Regions from separate parts of the Hymenobacter saemangeumensis genome, predicted to be linked through region 3. Evidence: riboswitches for the same ligand, from Rfam matches in the RefSeq annotation. Region 3 holds a riboswitch; each other region holds the start of a gene.

Region 1 (4,624 bases), on a different contig from region 3:
CGGCCACCACTTCCACCTTGTCCTTCTGCTTCACGGTTTCCGCGAAGTCGATGAGGCGCTCGGTAGCGTCGTCGCGGCGGTCGAGCAGCACGTCTTCCACCAGCTCGAGCAGGTCTTTTGGTACTTCGTCGTACACCGCCAGCTGGCTGGGGTTCACGATGCCCATGTCGAGCCCCGCCCGGATGGCGTGGTAGAGGAAGGCCGAGTGCATGGCTTCGCGCACCACGTCGTTGCCGCGGAAGGCGAAGCTGATGTTGCTCACGCCCCCGCTGGTGAGGGCACCGGGCAGGTGGGCCTTAATCCAGCGCACGGCCTCAATAAAGTCGAGGGCGTAGCGGCGGTGCTCCTCCATGCCCGTGCCCACGGTCAGGATGTTGGGGTCGAAGATGATGTCCTCGGCCGGGAAGCCTACCTCATTCACCAGGATGTCGTAGCTGCGCTGGCAGATGGCAATGCGCCGTTCCAGGGTGTCGGCCTGGCCCTGCTCGTCGAAGGCCATCACCACCACGGCCGCGCCGTACTGCCGCACGGTGCGGGCCCGCGCCTTAAAGGCTTCCTCGCCCTCTTTCAGGGAGATGGAGTTGACGATGCTCTTGCCCTGCACGCACTTCAGGCCGGCTTCCAGCACACTCCACTTCGAGGAGTCTATCATCACCGGCACCCGGGCGATGTCGGGCTCGGAGGCAATGAGGTGCAGGAAGGTGGTCATCACCTGCTCCGAGTCCAGCATGCCCTCGTCCATGTTGATGTCGAGCACCTGGGCGCCCTCCTCCACCTGCTGCCGGGCCACGGCCAGGGCCTGCTCGTAGGCGCCGGTGCGCACGAGGCGGGCAAAGGCGCGGGAGCCGGTCACGTTGCAGCGCTCGCCCACGTTCACGAACAGGCTGCTGGGCGTGATGTTGAAGGGTTCGAGGCCGGCGAGGCGGGTAGCCCCACCCCCGACCCCTCCCCTGCGGGGGAGGGGAGCCGGTTCGGTACCACTGCCGTTGGGCTCCCCCTCCCCAACAGGGGAGGGGGTAGGGGGGTGGGGCTGGGGCTTATACTTCTCCGCCAGCTTGCTCAGCTCCGCAATATGCTGGGGTGTGGTGCCGCAGCAGCCGCCCACCACCGTCACCAGGCCGTCCCTGAGGTAGTCTTCCACCACGGCGGCAAATTCCTGGGCCGACTCGTCGTAGCCGCCGAAGGCATTGGGCAGGCCGGCGTTGGGGTAGGCCGAGATGTGCACGTCGGCGATGCGGGCCAGCTCTTCCACGTACTGTTTCAGCTGCTGGGCCCCCAGGGCGCAGTTGAGGCCCACGCTGAGCAGGGGCAGGTGACGGATGGAGTTCCAGAAGGCTTCCACCGTCTGCCCCGACAGGGTGCGGCCCGAGGCGTCGGTGATGGTGCCGGAAATCATCAGCGGCACCGGCCGGCCGCCCTCGTCGAAGAATTGCTGCACCGCAAACAGGGCGGCCTTGGCGTTCAGGGTGTCGAAGATGGTTTCGATGAGCAGGGCATCTACGCCGCCGTCTACCAGGCCGCGCACCTGCTCGTGGTAGGCGGTGGCCAGCTCGTCGAAGGTGACGGCGCGGAAGCCGGGCCGGTTCACGTCGGGCGAGAGCGAGGCCGTGCGGTTGGTGGGGCCGATGGCGCCGGCCACGAAGCGAGGCTTGTCGGGCGTGCTGTACTCGTCGGCTGCCTCACGGGCCAGGCGGGCCGACTCAAAGTTCAGCTCATACACAATGTGCTCCAGGCCATAGTCGGCCTGGGCGATGGTGGTGCCCGAGAAGGTATTGGTTTCCACCATGTCGGCCCCGGCAGCGAAGTACTCGGCGTGAATGCCCTTGATGATGTCGGGTCGGGTGAGACTCAGCAGGTCGTTGTTGCCGCGCAGGGGGCGGGGGTGGTCGGCAAAGCGGCTCCCGCGGAAGTCTTCCTCCGTGAGGGGGTGGCGCTGAATCATGGTGCCCATGGCGCCGTCGAGGATGAGCAGGCGCTGGCGCAGCAGCTCGGGCAGGCGGGCCGGGGCCGGCAGGGCGTGGGGCAGGGCGGTGGGGGAGGCGTGGGACATTTCTTTCGGGTCAGGTAACGGCGTAGGCGCGTGCATCCAGAAAGAAACCCGCGCGGCAAGGCACGGTTCCGGCTGTCATCTTCTTTCACCTAAGGGCTTGGTGAAATGGGAGTTGGCACCTACTCTCGATAGGTTGCCAAGACGTCGTCGGGCCCAGTCCCTCGGTCTTTCTGGATAGCAGCGACGGCGAAGATACGGCCGGGCTTGGGAAACATACTAGGGCGGGGCTCTCTTTGGCTAACTTGTGCCCTGCCCCGGCCCCAAAGCAAGGCCGCTCCGGCTGGCTGGCCAGCCGGGAGCATAATAGTATGAGCCTGCCTGCGTTGGCCTGAGTTCCAGCAATACTGGCGATGCAGGCTTTGAGTACTGTAAACCCTGGCGAGAGCGCCGCAACTTCGTTTCCTATCTTGTTCTTCATGGATACTCATGCTTTGAGCCGCATTCTGCCGGGGCTGTGCCTGCTGTGGCTGGGCCTGCTGCTGTCGTCATCTGCTGCTGCCCAGGTCCCGGCCTGGCGGCGGGTTGTCAACGTCGTCAGCCTGCAAGGGGCCGGGCCCAAGGGCCTGGCTACGGCCACGGATGGAGCCGGCAATGTTTACGTGACGGGGGGCTTTGAGGGAACCGTCCGCTTTGGCACAACCCAGCTGACAAGTGCGGGGGGCTCCGACGTATTCGTGGCCAAGTGGAGCAGCGCCACCGGCCGCTGGATATGGGCCTACGGGGGCGGCGGCACCGGCTTCGACACCGGCCACAGCATCGCGGTGAGCGGCAACAGTATTTACCTGACGGGCCAGATTGGCACCGGTACGCCAACGCAGGAGGCGCCCGAGGCAATGCAAGGGCTTTTCAGCCGCATCGTTTTGGCCGCTCCGGTAAACGTTAACTTTCAGGATGTGCTGGTGGCCAAGCTTACCGATGCGGGGCCGACGGCCCGGGTCAACTGGGCCTATGCGGCGGGCGGGCCCGGCCTCGACGTCGGCCGCAGCATCGCCATCGATGGCCCGAATGTGTACCTCACCGGCTCGGTGGAGGGCATTGCCACTTCCCCGCCATTTCGCTTTGGCCCGAACCGGATGCAGGGCCTTAGCCGGGCCAAACAATGGATTGGTACCAATGAGATGGATACTTTCATTGCCAAGTACGTCGATGCAGGGGATTCGGCCAAGGTCGGCTGGGTCATGCTACGGGGCAGTGAAGGGCCCGATGAGGGCCAGGGTATTGCCGTGAGCGGGGGCAATGTGTATGTTACCGGAGGAGAAGGGCGCAGAAACCCGGAGTTTCGCAAGAATAACCCACACGGCCCGGTGATGGCCGCGGCCGCTGGCCCGGAGAAAAGCCAGGACATGTTCCTGGTCAAGTACCTTGATGCGGGTGCCACCGCTACCGAGGCCTGGGCCAGGTACGGCGGTGGTACCTACGCCGATGCCGGGCAGGCACTGGCCGTGAGCGGCAGCAGCGTGTATGTAACGGGCTACGTTCAGAACGACTGGATTGCGCCTGCCGGCTCCATGCGGGTTCGCTTCGATGGCGTTACCCTCCGGGGCCTGAGCCCGGCGCCCAACCGGGAGGTGTTCGTGGCCAAGTACACCGACGCTGGCAGTACGGCAACGCTGGCCTGGGCCAAAAACATTGGCGTAGGACGAGGCAACAGCATTGCCGTCAGCGGAAACGCGCTGCTGGTAACCGGAGCCAAGGATGGGCAGCTCTTCGTTGCCAAGTACCTGGATGACGGCCCGGCCCCGCAGGAGGCCTGGACCATCACCGGCAGCGGCAGCGGGTTGCAGGGAGGAAGCAGCATCAGCCTGGCCGCTGGCAGAGCCTACATCACGGGCACGGCGGGCGCCAAAGCACAGCTTGGCGGCATCCTGCTAACCAATCAGCAGGGCACAATGAGCTTCCTGGCAGAAGCGGTTAATATCGAGTCAAACAAGCGCCCATGACGGTTCTGCCGCTACAAACCACTTGGTAAGTCCAGCGCTCGAGCCAAGCTGCGGGCTTGGGGCTGGTTGAGGCAGCTACAAGCGGGCCTGCCATGTGGCTATATCTCCCACGCCGGCCAGGCTGAGCCGGCCGGAAATACGCTTTCCCCGGCCGGCAGCTCCACAAAAGCATCGGCCCCGATGAGGCCGGCCAGGTCGCCGGAGCCGCCCGTAGGCCGGGGCGTGGCCAGGCGCCGGCCCTGGGCATCGACGTGCAGGCGCACCGGCAGCAGGTAGCTCAGCTGGGGCCTGAACACCACTTCTTCCGTGAGCAAGGCCAGGGGCGGCAGCGGCGGGGCCAGGCCCTGCTGGCAGGCCTGCAGCCAGGGCCGCACGTAGCGGCAGGCGGTCAGGAAGGTGGAAACCGGGTTGCCGGGCAGGCCGAACACCACCGGCCCGCCGGCTCGCGCCCCAAACCACAGCGGCTTGCCGGGGCGCTGGCTTACCTCGTGGAAGATTTCCTGCACGCCCAGTTCCTGCAGCAGGGCCGGCAGGTGGTCGGCGCGGCCCTTGCTCACGGCCCCGCTCAGCACCACGGCGTCGAAGCCGGCGGCTAGGATGTTGGTTAGTCCCGAGCGCAGGGAGCTCAGCTCAT
Region 2 (4,624 bases), on a different contig from region 3:
GGGTGCCAAAGGCATGCGCGGCCAGCAGCACGGCTTTGGAGCGGGGGTCGAAGGCAGCCATGTCCAGGGCCGGGTCGGTTTCGGCGAAGCCCAGCCGCTGGGCCTCGGCCAGCGCCGTGGCGTAGTCGCTGCCTTCTTCGCTCATGCGCGTCAGCACGTAGTTGGAAGAGCCATTCAGAATGCCCCTCAGGGCCAGCAGCGGCTCACTGCCGAAGTAGGAATCCAGGGTCCGCAGCACCGGAATGCTGCCGGCCACGGCTGCTTCGTAGAGCAGCGTGCCGCCGTAGTCCAGCTCCAGGCGCAGCAGGGTATTGAGGTGCCGGGCCAGCATGGCTTTGTTGGCCGTCACCACGCGGCGGCCCAGGCGCAGGGCGGCGCTCACCAGCTGGAATGCTTCGTCGGCGTCGTCAATTACTTCCACCAGCACGTCCAGCTCCGGGTCCTGCACCAGGGCATGGGCATCAAACTCAAACTGCTCGGCCGGCAGCGGCCGCGCCTTGCCCGGGGTTTTTACGGCAATGCGGGCTACTACCAGCTCCGCTTCCGGCAGCTGGCTGAGAATGGTATGAAAGCCCTGCCCCACGCAGCCAAAGCCGATGAGGCCTACGCGCAGCTTGGCGGGCTCGGTCAGGTCAGTGAGCGAAGGTTGGTACATAAAACAGCTCTAAAAAATGAGTGATGCCCGCGGTTTCGAGCAGGAAGCCGTCGTGCCCGTAGCGCGAGTCCAGCTCGGCATACATTACGCCGGGAATGTGGCGGGCCAGCTCCTGCTGCTCGCTCAGCGGAAACAGAACGTCGGACGTAATGCCCAGCAACAGCGTGCGGGCCCGGATGCCGCTCAGCGCCGTGGCGATGTCGCCGCGTCCGCGGCCCAGGTGGTGGCTGTCCATGCTGTGGCTCAGGGCCACGTAGCTGTAGGCGTTGAAGCGGGCCACCAGCTTGTCGCCCTGGTAGCGCTGGTAGGAGCTGGCCCGGTGGCCCAGCAGCCGGCTGTCGTCGGGGTCGGTTTGCGAGCTGGCGTAGGCCTCGTAGCCGCGGTAGCTGAGCAGGGCCACGGCACGGGCGGCCCGCAGGCCTTCGTCGCCGCCGTCGGGCTGCCCGGCCTGGTAGCTGGGGTCAGCCGCAATGGCCAGGCGCTGGGCTTCGTTGAAGGCAATGCCCCAGGCCGAGTGCCGGGCATTGGTGGCAATAACCACCAGATGTTCAAACACCTCGGGCTGCTGCACGGCCCACTCCAGCGCCTGCTGCCCGCCCAGGGAGCCGCCAATCAGCGTGTGGATGCGCGTCAGGCCCAGGTCCTGGCGCAGGGCCTCGTGGGCCGCGGCCAGGTCGCGGATGGTAAGCAGGGGGAATGCCTGGTAGTAGGGCCGGCCAGTAGCCGGGTTGGTATCGGTTGGGCCGGTGCTGCCGTAGCAGGAGCCCAGCACGTTGGCACACACGATAAACCAGTCGGCGGGGTCGAAAAAGCAGCCGGGGCCGAACAGGCCGGGCCACCAGGCCAGCACGTCGGCGTTGGCCGTCAGGGCGTGGCACACCCACACCACGTTGTCGCGGGCCTCGTTCAGCCGGCCCCAGGTGCGGAAGGCGACGTGCGCGCCCGGCAGCTCCTCGCCCGATTCCAGCAGAAAGGGGCTGGGAAGCTCAAAAAGTTGGTCTTTCATAGCGTGTTCTGTTTGATTTTCACCGCAGAAGAAGCGCAGAAGCTGTTCTGTCTTCTGCGCTTCTTCTGCGAAAGGCTCCGCGTCTTCTGCGGTGAAAAAGCACTAGGCCAGCGCCGGCTCCTCCACCGTCACCGCCGCAAAGGCCTGCTCCAAATCGGCACGGATGTCCTCGAAGTGCTCGATGCCGACCGACAGACGCAGCAGGGTAGGCGTGACGCCCGACGCCAGCTGCTCGGTTTCGGAAAGCTGCTGATGGGTAGTGGCCGAGGGCTGGATAATCAGCGTCTTGGCGTCGCCCACGTTGGCCAGGTGGCTGACCAGCTTCAGGTTGTCGATAAATGCCGAGGCTGCTTCCTTGCTGCCGCGAATCACGAACGACAGCACGCCGCCAAAGCCGCGCTTGAGGTACTTGGTGGCCAGGTCGTGGTAGGGGCTGCTGGCCAGGCCGGGGTAGTTCACACGCTCCACCAGGGGGTGCTGCTCCAGCCACTCGGCAATGCGCAGGGCGTTTTCCACGGTGCGCTCCACGCGCAGGCTCAGGGTTTCCAGGCCCTGCAGGAGCAGGAAGGAGTTGAAGGGGCTGATGGCCGGGCCGAAGTCGCGCAGGCCCTCCACCCGCGCCCGGATGATGAAGGCAATGTTGCCGAACGGCCCGTTCTTGCCAAATACGTCGTTGAAAATCAGGCCGTGGTAGCCCTCGCTGGGCTCGGTGAACTGCGGAAACTTGCCGTTGCCGAAGTCGTAGGTGCCGCCGTCCACAATCACGCCGCCCACGCTGGTGCCGTGCCCGCCAATCCACTTCGTGGCCGACTCCACCACGATGTTGGCGCCGTGCTCCAGGGGGCGGAACAGGTAGCCGCCCGCGCCGAAGGTGTTGTCCACAATCAGGGGCAGGTCGTGGCGGCGGGCTACTTCGGCAATGCGCTCAAAGTCCGGAATGTTGAAGCCGGGGTTGCCGATGGTTTCCAGGTACAGGGCCTTGGTGTTGCCATCAATCAGCGCTTCGAAGGAGTCGGCATCGTCGCCGTCGGCGAAGCGCGCCTCAATGCCCAGGCGCTTGAACGCCACCTTGAATTGGTTGTAGGTGCCGCCGTAGAGAAAGGAGGTCGACACGAAGTTGTCGCCGGCCTGCAGGATGTTGTTGAGCGCAATGAACTGTGCCGCCTGGCCCGAGCCCACGGCCAGGGCTGCCACGCCGCCCTCCAGGGCTGCCACGCGCTGCTCAAACACGTCGGTGGTGGGGTTCATCAGGCGGGTGTAGATGTTGCCGAACTCCTTCAGGGCAAACAGGTTGGCGCCGTGCTCCGCGTTTTTGAACACGTAGGAGGTCGTCTGGTGAATGGGCACGGCGCGGGAGCCGGTAGTGGGGTCGGGCTGCTGGCCGGCGTGGAGTTGCAGGGTTTCGAAACGAAGGGCTTGCTTAGACATGATGATGCGAGTTTGAGAGAGGGAAAAACCCAAGAAATGATGGTGGAAAAAGCGCTTCACAGCTTGTTTAGGCTGTTTTTGTGCGCAATCAGAACCCCAGGGAAAGCCCGTGCTGTTGGGAGGGCTGCGGGCAGCGCAAGCCATGCAAAGGCCTGCGGCTGCCAGGGTCAGCCATCGATAAAACCAGAAAGTAGGGGTGGGGCTAAGCCGGAATCAGCCTAGCAGCAACAGCACGGGCTACAACAGCACATTCGCATGCGTGCCGAAGTAGCAGCCTGGCCACACGGAGCCAAAGCACAAAATCCCGGCATTACCATAGTGCGCAGCACAGTGGTCAACGAGGGGACGAAAAAAGCGGAAACAGGGGAGTTTGCCATGGCACTCGTTTCATATTTCCCACTACAGCCGGGGCTGGTGGGTAGGACGTGGCACCTTTCGCGCGGTCGATGGTTGCCAGCGGGTCAGGGAGCCTAGTCTCTCGCCGCTTCTGTATAAAATCTGAAAAACTTTCCCGCCGCGAGCGGGAGAGTACCCATTAGGTAGGGCAAAGGTAGAAGAGAAAAATTGAAACGCGCAAGCAACGCAGCTGAGAATTTTTCATCTCTCCTCAATAAACGCAAAAAAGCCACCCTGAAACAGAGTGGCTTTTCTCACCTTTTTTCTGCAAAAAAGTACCTAGAGACTAGGTATCGTTAACACCTGGCCGATTTCAATGTGGTCAGGGTTATTTCCGATTGTGGCCTTGTTGGCCTCATATATCTGTCGCCACTTGGCTGCGTCGCCGTAGTGGTTTTTAGCAATTTTAGAGAGCGAGTCGCCGCTAACAACCGTATACGTGGTCCCATTGTTTTCGGTTTTGTTATTTCCGAAAAAATCGGTGCCAGCGCCTGGAGCTGCCTGCGGAGCGGCCGGTTGTACGGGCTTTTCTTCGCCTTTGTTATTGAGGAAATCAAAAAGTCCCATGGGTCTTCTTCTGGTTAAATTGAAGAGAAATTCGACTGAACCTCCACCGTGCGGCGGCTGAACCGGACCCATTTACGGGGGCAAATTAACAAAGTTTCTGGAAAAACCCTTTTTTTTTCTTCACGTAAGCCGAAAAGCCGAAGCATACCGGTTCTTTCCTTTCACACAATTATGCCCTCTCCAATGAAAACCAAGCCCTTTTCTCCTTTCCATTACCTCGCAACTTTTTTGCTGCTGCTGTCTTTTCTCACCATTTCCTGTGGCAACGACAAAGGCAAGGTGGAAGGTGTAAACATGCTTTACGGCACCGATAGCAAAGTATGGAAAACCAGCAAAGAGCTCGATGCCTCCGGCGATAAAGTAAAGCAGACCGACGACCAGAAGGAAGAGCGCCTGCAGATGTTCGCCAATGGCACCTTCACCCTGACCCGGCCATCTGGCGCCATGAGCGGCAATTACACCTTCGACCAGGCCGGCAAAACCATTACCCTCACACCTAGCGGTTCGGCGACCAGCATGACTTTCACGGTAGAAACCCTGACCGACGACAAGCTCACCCTGGTTGGTACTGA
Region 3 (4,624 bases):
AAATCCACGCCGCCGTGCACGGCCGGCCGGTTTTCAATAGCCGCGAGCACGTCCAGCGACACCGAGTCGCTGTCGTACAGCAGCCGCCCAATCAGCGTGCTCTTGCCGTCGTCGACGCTGCCGCAGGTGATAAATCTTAGTAAGTCCATTGGTTTTAGTTGTCAGTTGTTCGTTGTCAGTTGTCCGCCTGTTCTGGAAAATCAGCCGTCAGAACGAATCTGACAACTGATAACAAACAGATGACAACCAGGTGTTTAGAAATACCCGTTGCGCTTGCGGTCTTCCATGCCGGCTTCGGAGATGTTGTCGTCGAGGCGGGTGGCGCCGCGCTCGCTCACTTTGGCCTGCAGCAGGTCGGCGATGATGTCGTCGATGGTGGCGGCGCTGCTTTCCACGGCGGCGGTGCAGGTGGCGTCGCCCACGGTGCGGAAGCGCACCTGGCGCTGCACAATCTCATCGTCGTCGTCGAGGTGCAGGTGCTCGCTCAGGCCCAGCAGCTGCCCGCTGGGCAGCACCACGCAGGTGCGCGGGTGGCCGAAGTAGATGGGCGGCAGGGCAATGTTTTCGCGCTGTATGTAACGCCACACGTCCAGCTCCGTCCAATTAGAAATAGGAAAGGCGCGCACGTTTTCGCCGGGCTGAATGCGGCCGTTGTAGATGTTCCACAGCTCCGGGCGCTGGCGCTTGGGGTCCCACTGCCCAAACTCGTCGCGGATGCTGAAGATGCGCTCCTTGGCCCGGGCTTTCTCCTCGTCGCGCCGCGCCCCGCCGATGCAGGCGTCAAACGCAAACTCCTCGATGACTTCGAGCAGGGTGTAGGTCTGCAGGGCATTCCGGCTCGGGAACTTGCCCGTAGCATCGCGCAGGCGCTGTTTTTTGATGGTGTCTTCTACGCGGCGAACAATGAGCTTTTCGCCCAGCCCCGCCGCCAGCTGGTCGCGGAACTGCAGCACTTCGGGGAAGTTGTGGCCGGTGTCGATGTGCACCAGCGGGAAGGGGAATCGGCCGGGCCGGAAGGCCTTCAGGGCCAGATGCACCAGTACGATGGAGTCTTTGCCGCCGGAAAAAAGCAGGGCCGGCCGCTCAAACTGCCCGGCTACTTCGCGCAGAATATGAATGGACTCGGCTTCGAGCCGGTCGAGGTAGTCTAAAGAGGGTATGTCACTCATCGGAATAATTATTATGGCCGGGTAGTTGAAAATCAACGGGTTGTTGGCCTTGGAATTAGTTAAAATTTTAAAGTGAAGAGTTAAAAGCCAGGTGAGTTTTTAACTTTTAACTCTCAACTTTTAACTAATTCTTTACTGCCGGTGCTGTGCAGGCCGCACTCCTTGGCCGACTGGTCTTCCCACCACCAGCGGCCGGCGCGGAAGTCTTCACCCGCGGCTACGGCCCGGGTGCAGGGGGCGCAGCCTATGCTCACGAAGCCCTGCTGGTGCAGGGGGTTGACGGGAATGGCGTGGGCGCGCGCGAAGTCCTGGCATTGGTCCCAGGTCCAGTCGAACAGCGGGTGTACTTTGGCCAGCTGGTGCCCGGCGTCCCACTCGGCGGCGTGCATGTGCTGGCGGTTGGCCGACTGCTCGGCCCGGATGCCCGTCAGCCAGAGCTGCTGCCCGTCCAGGGCCCGCGCCAGGGGCTCCAACTTGCGAATGCTGCAACATTCTTTGCGGGCTTCTACGCTGGCGTAGAAGCTGTTGGGGCCTTTGGCCTGCAGCAATTGCTCCAGGCTGTCCTGACGCGGGAAATAGGGGACGATGGGCTTCTCGTACTTCAGCAGGGTCTTGTTCCAGGTGGAATAGGTTTCCTGGAAGTTGCGGCCCGTGTCCAGGGTAAACACCTGGATGGGTAAATCCTGTGAGAAGATTAAATGCGTGATAATCTGGTCTTCGAGCCCAAATGAAGTGGAGAACACGGCCTTGCCGGGAAAAGCCTCGGCCACGAAGGCCAGGGTTTCGGCCGCGGTGCGCCCCGCCAGCTGCCGGCGCAGGTCGTCGACCAGCACCTGAGATGCTACTTGCATGATGAAAAAGGATGCGGCCCGCCCGGGTGGGAGTTGGGAGAAGCCAGATGAGGGGAGCCCGGGCGTGCGCAGCGCACGGCGACGGGCAGGCTATGCCGGAAATAGACGGGAACAGGCGTGGGCAGCCGGCGCTGGGTTCAGCGCGGAGCAGCTACAGGCCAGACGGCAGGGGAGTGGAATCAGCTCAACAACCGGCCGCTGCCGGCGTCATACAGACGGCCGGGCACTGCATACAACAACACATTCGCTGGGCAGCGAAAGCGGTGGCAGGGAGCAGGCGGGAGTTGTTGGAGGTTTCCACGGCAACTTGTTTTTATATGTCCAGGACTTGGCACCGTTGCAGTCTGTCGCTGCTGGTTGCCGGCGTTTCGTCGAGCCTGTCTCTCCACGCCTCTGTATAAAAACAATCCTTTTTCGGGAAGAATTGATGCAACAAAGGTAAAGGAGGGAATTTCAGAATTGCAAATTATTCTTTCCAAAAGCCCGTGTAAAGCTGAGTTCCATTCCGCTAAATGGACAGGTAAGCAAGATTTAAAGGCCGATAAACAGATTTTTAAAAGGCCGAGGAAGAATTAAGTAACCCGGCCGAAAATCCCAGCAGGCGCGGAGTGGAAATCCGCCTTACCACGGGCTATTCGTACCAGATGCCCCCACGGCCGCGGCGTGAAACTCCGCGCTACCCGGGCCTACCTTTGCGCCGCTGCCGCACCCCCAGCTGCGCTAGCCTAACCCCGTGGTAAGACCCAAAAAACACCTGGGCCAGCACTTCCTGGCCGACCCCAACATTGCCCGCAACATCGTGGCGGCGCTGCGCCTGCCCGACGAGGTAAAGCAGGTACTCGAAATCGGGCCCGGCATGGGCGTGCTCACGCAGTACCTGCTCGAAAACCCGGCTTATACCACCAGCGTGGTGGAAATCGATACCGAGTCGGTAGCCTACCTGCGCCAGCATTTTCCGGCCCTGGAAAACCGGATTTTTGCCACCGACTTCCTGAAGCAGAACCTGGGCGAGCTGTTCCCGGGCCAGCCCCTGGCCATCATCGGCAACTTTCCCTACAACATCAGCAGCCAGATATTTTTCTCGGTGCTCAACAACCGCCAGCAGGTGCGCGAGGTGGTGGGCATGATTCAGAAAGAAGTAGCCGAGCGCCTGGCCGAGCCGCCCGGCTCCAAAACCTACGGCATCCTGAGCGTGCTGCTGCAGGCCTACTACCAGATTGAGTACCTGTTCACGGTGCCGCCCCACGTCTTCAACCCGCCGCCCAAGGTGGAGTCGGCCGTGGTGCGCCTGACGCGCAACGACACCGAGCGGCTGGACTGCGACGAGAAGCTGTTTTTCCAGGTGGTGAAGCAGGCTTTCCAGACGCGTCGTAAAACCCTGCGCAACGCCCTCAAGCCCTTTGGCATGCCTGCCGAAGCCACTACCGACCCAATTTTTGAGAAGCGGGCCGAGCAGCTGGGCGTAGCCGAGTTTGTGGGCCTGACCAATAGGGTTGCCCAAAACCGCGCTTGAGAGGCCTTACATTCCGGTAAAAGTTGGAAGCTGAGAGTTAAAAAGCCGCCCGGAATTCTAACTTTTACCACTCAACTTTTAACTCTGTTGTAGCTTCGCCGCAAACCTACCCTGCTTATGCAACCCGCCGACCAACTAACGGAGAAGTTCTGCGCTCCCCCCCAAAAACGTACCCCCGGCGTGTGCCTGGTGGTCGACGAGATGCACCGCTCGCTGCGGCAGATGTTCAAGTCCATTGGCGTCAGCATCAACTACTGCCCCGACCTGCTGGCGGCCGAAATTCCGGCTGCGCTGGCCGCCTTTCCCTACGATGGGCTGGTGGTGCGCAGCAAGGTGCGCGTTACGGCCAGCCTGCTGCGCCACGCCCCGCAGCTGCGCTACGTGGCCCGCGCCGGGGCGGGCACCGACAACATCGACGAAGAAGCGCTGAAAGCGGCGGGTATTACGCTGCTCAATGCGCCCGAAGGCAACCGCGACGCCGTAGGCGAGCACACCCTGGGCTTGCTGCTGGCTTTGTTCCGCCACATTGTGCGGGCCGATAACGAGGTGCGCGTTGGCCGCTGGCGGCGCGAGGAAAACCGGGGCGAGGAGATTGGCGGCAAAACCATTGGCCTGCTCGGCTACGGCAACATGGGCCGGGCTTTCGCCAAGCGCCTGCGGGGCTTCGACTGCGAAGTTATTGCCCACGACAGCGACCCGCGCTGCAAAACCGACGGCAACGCCACCCTGGTGAGCCTGCCCGAGCTGCAGGGCCGCTCCGACGTTATCAGCCTGCACATCCCGTACTCGGTAGCCAACCACCACTTCGTCAACGATGCCTTCCTGACGGCCTCGGAGCGCAACTTCTGGCTGCTGAACACGGCGCGGGGCGAAGTGCTCGACCACGCCGCCCTGGTGCGCGGCCTGCGCGGCGGCTACATCCGCGGGGCGGCCCTCGACGTGCTCGAAAATGAGCGCCTGCATACAATGACCGCGGAGCAGGGGGCTACTTTCGAATTTCTGAAAAATTCGCCCAACGTGGTGCTCTCGCCCCACATCGGGGGGTGGACGGTGCAGAGCTACGCCCGCATCAATGAGGTGCTGACGAGCAA

What was found. A riboswitch is a leader RNA that binds a small molecule or an ion and turns the genes downstream of it on or off. The one in region 3 is predicted to bind S-adenosylmethionine.
Region 1: it holds a riboswitch for S-adenosylmethionine, as region 3 does, so the genes downstream of both, metH (methionine synthase) here and ABD919_RS16275 (phosphoadenylyl-sulfate reductase) in region 3, are expected to answer to the same signal.
Region 2: it holds a riboswitch for S-adenosylmethionine, as region 3 does, so the genes downstream of both, ABD919_RS04260 (O-acetylhomoserine aminocarboxypropyltransferase/cysteine synthase family protein) here and ABD919_RS16275 (phosphoadenylyl-sulfate reductase) in region 3, are expected to answer to the same signal.

Annotation. Positions count from the first base shown of each region.
Region 1 is NZ_BAABGZ010000013.1:677,577-682,200, forward strand. Features, by position in the region: gene metH (methionine synthase) at 1-2,050, opposite strand, end outside; SAM riboswitch class I at 2,123-2,231, opposite strand; gene ABD919_RS07160 (hypothetical protein) at 2,467-3,990, shown strand; gene ABD919_RS07165 (molybdopterin molybdotransferase MoeA) at 4,089-4,624, opposite strand, start outside.
Region 2 is NZ_BAABGZ010000012.1:26,005-30,628, reverse strand. Features, by position in the region: gene ABD919_RS04270 (homoserine dehydrogenase) at 1-655, opposite strand, end outside; gene metX (homoserine O-acetyltransferase MetX) at 633-1,661, opposite strand; gene ABD919_RS04260 (O-acetylhomoserine aminocarboxypropyltransferase/cysteine synthase family protein) at 1,764-3,089, opposite strand; SAM riboswitch class I at 3,474-3,587, opposite strand; gene ABD919_RS04255 (LysM peptidoglycan-binding domain-containing protein) at 3,765-4,052, opposite strand; gene ABD919_RS04250 (hypothetical protein) at 4,236-4,624, shown strand, end outside.
Region 3 is NZ_BAABGZ010000068.1:21,989-26,612, reverse strand. Features, by position in the region: gene ABD919_RS16285 (sulfate adenylyltransferase subunit 1) at 1-149, opposite strand, end outside; gene cysD (sulfate adenylyltransferase subunit CysD) at 255-1,169, opposite strand; gene ABD919_RS16275 (phosphoadenylyl-sulfate reductase) at 1,283-2,020, opposite strand; SAM riboswitch class I at 2,331-2,424, opposite strand; gene rsmA (16S rRNA (adenine(1518)-N(6)/adenine(1519)-N(6))-dimethyltransferase RsmA) at 2,754-3,533, shown strand; gene ABD919_RS16265 (NAD(P)-dependent oxidoreductase) at 3,651-4,624, shown strand, end outside.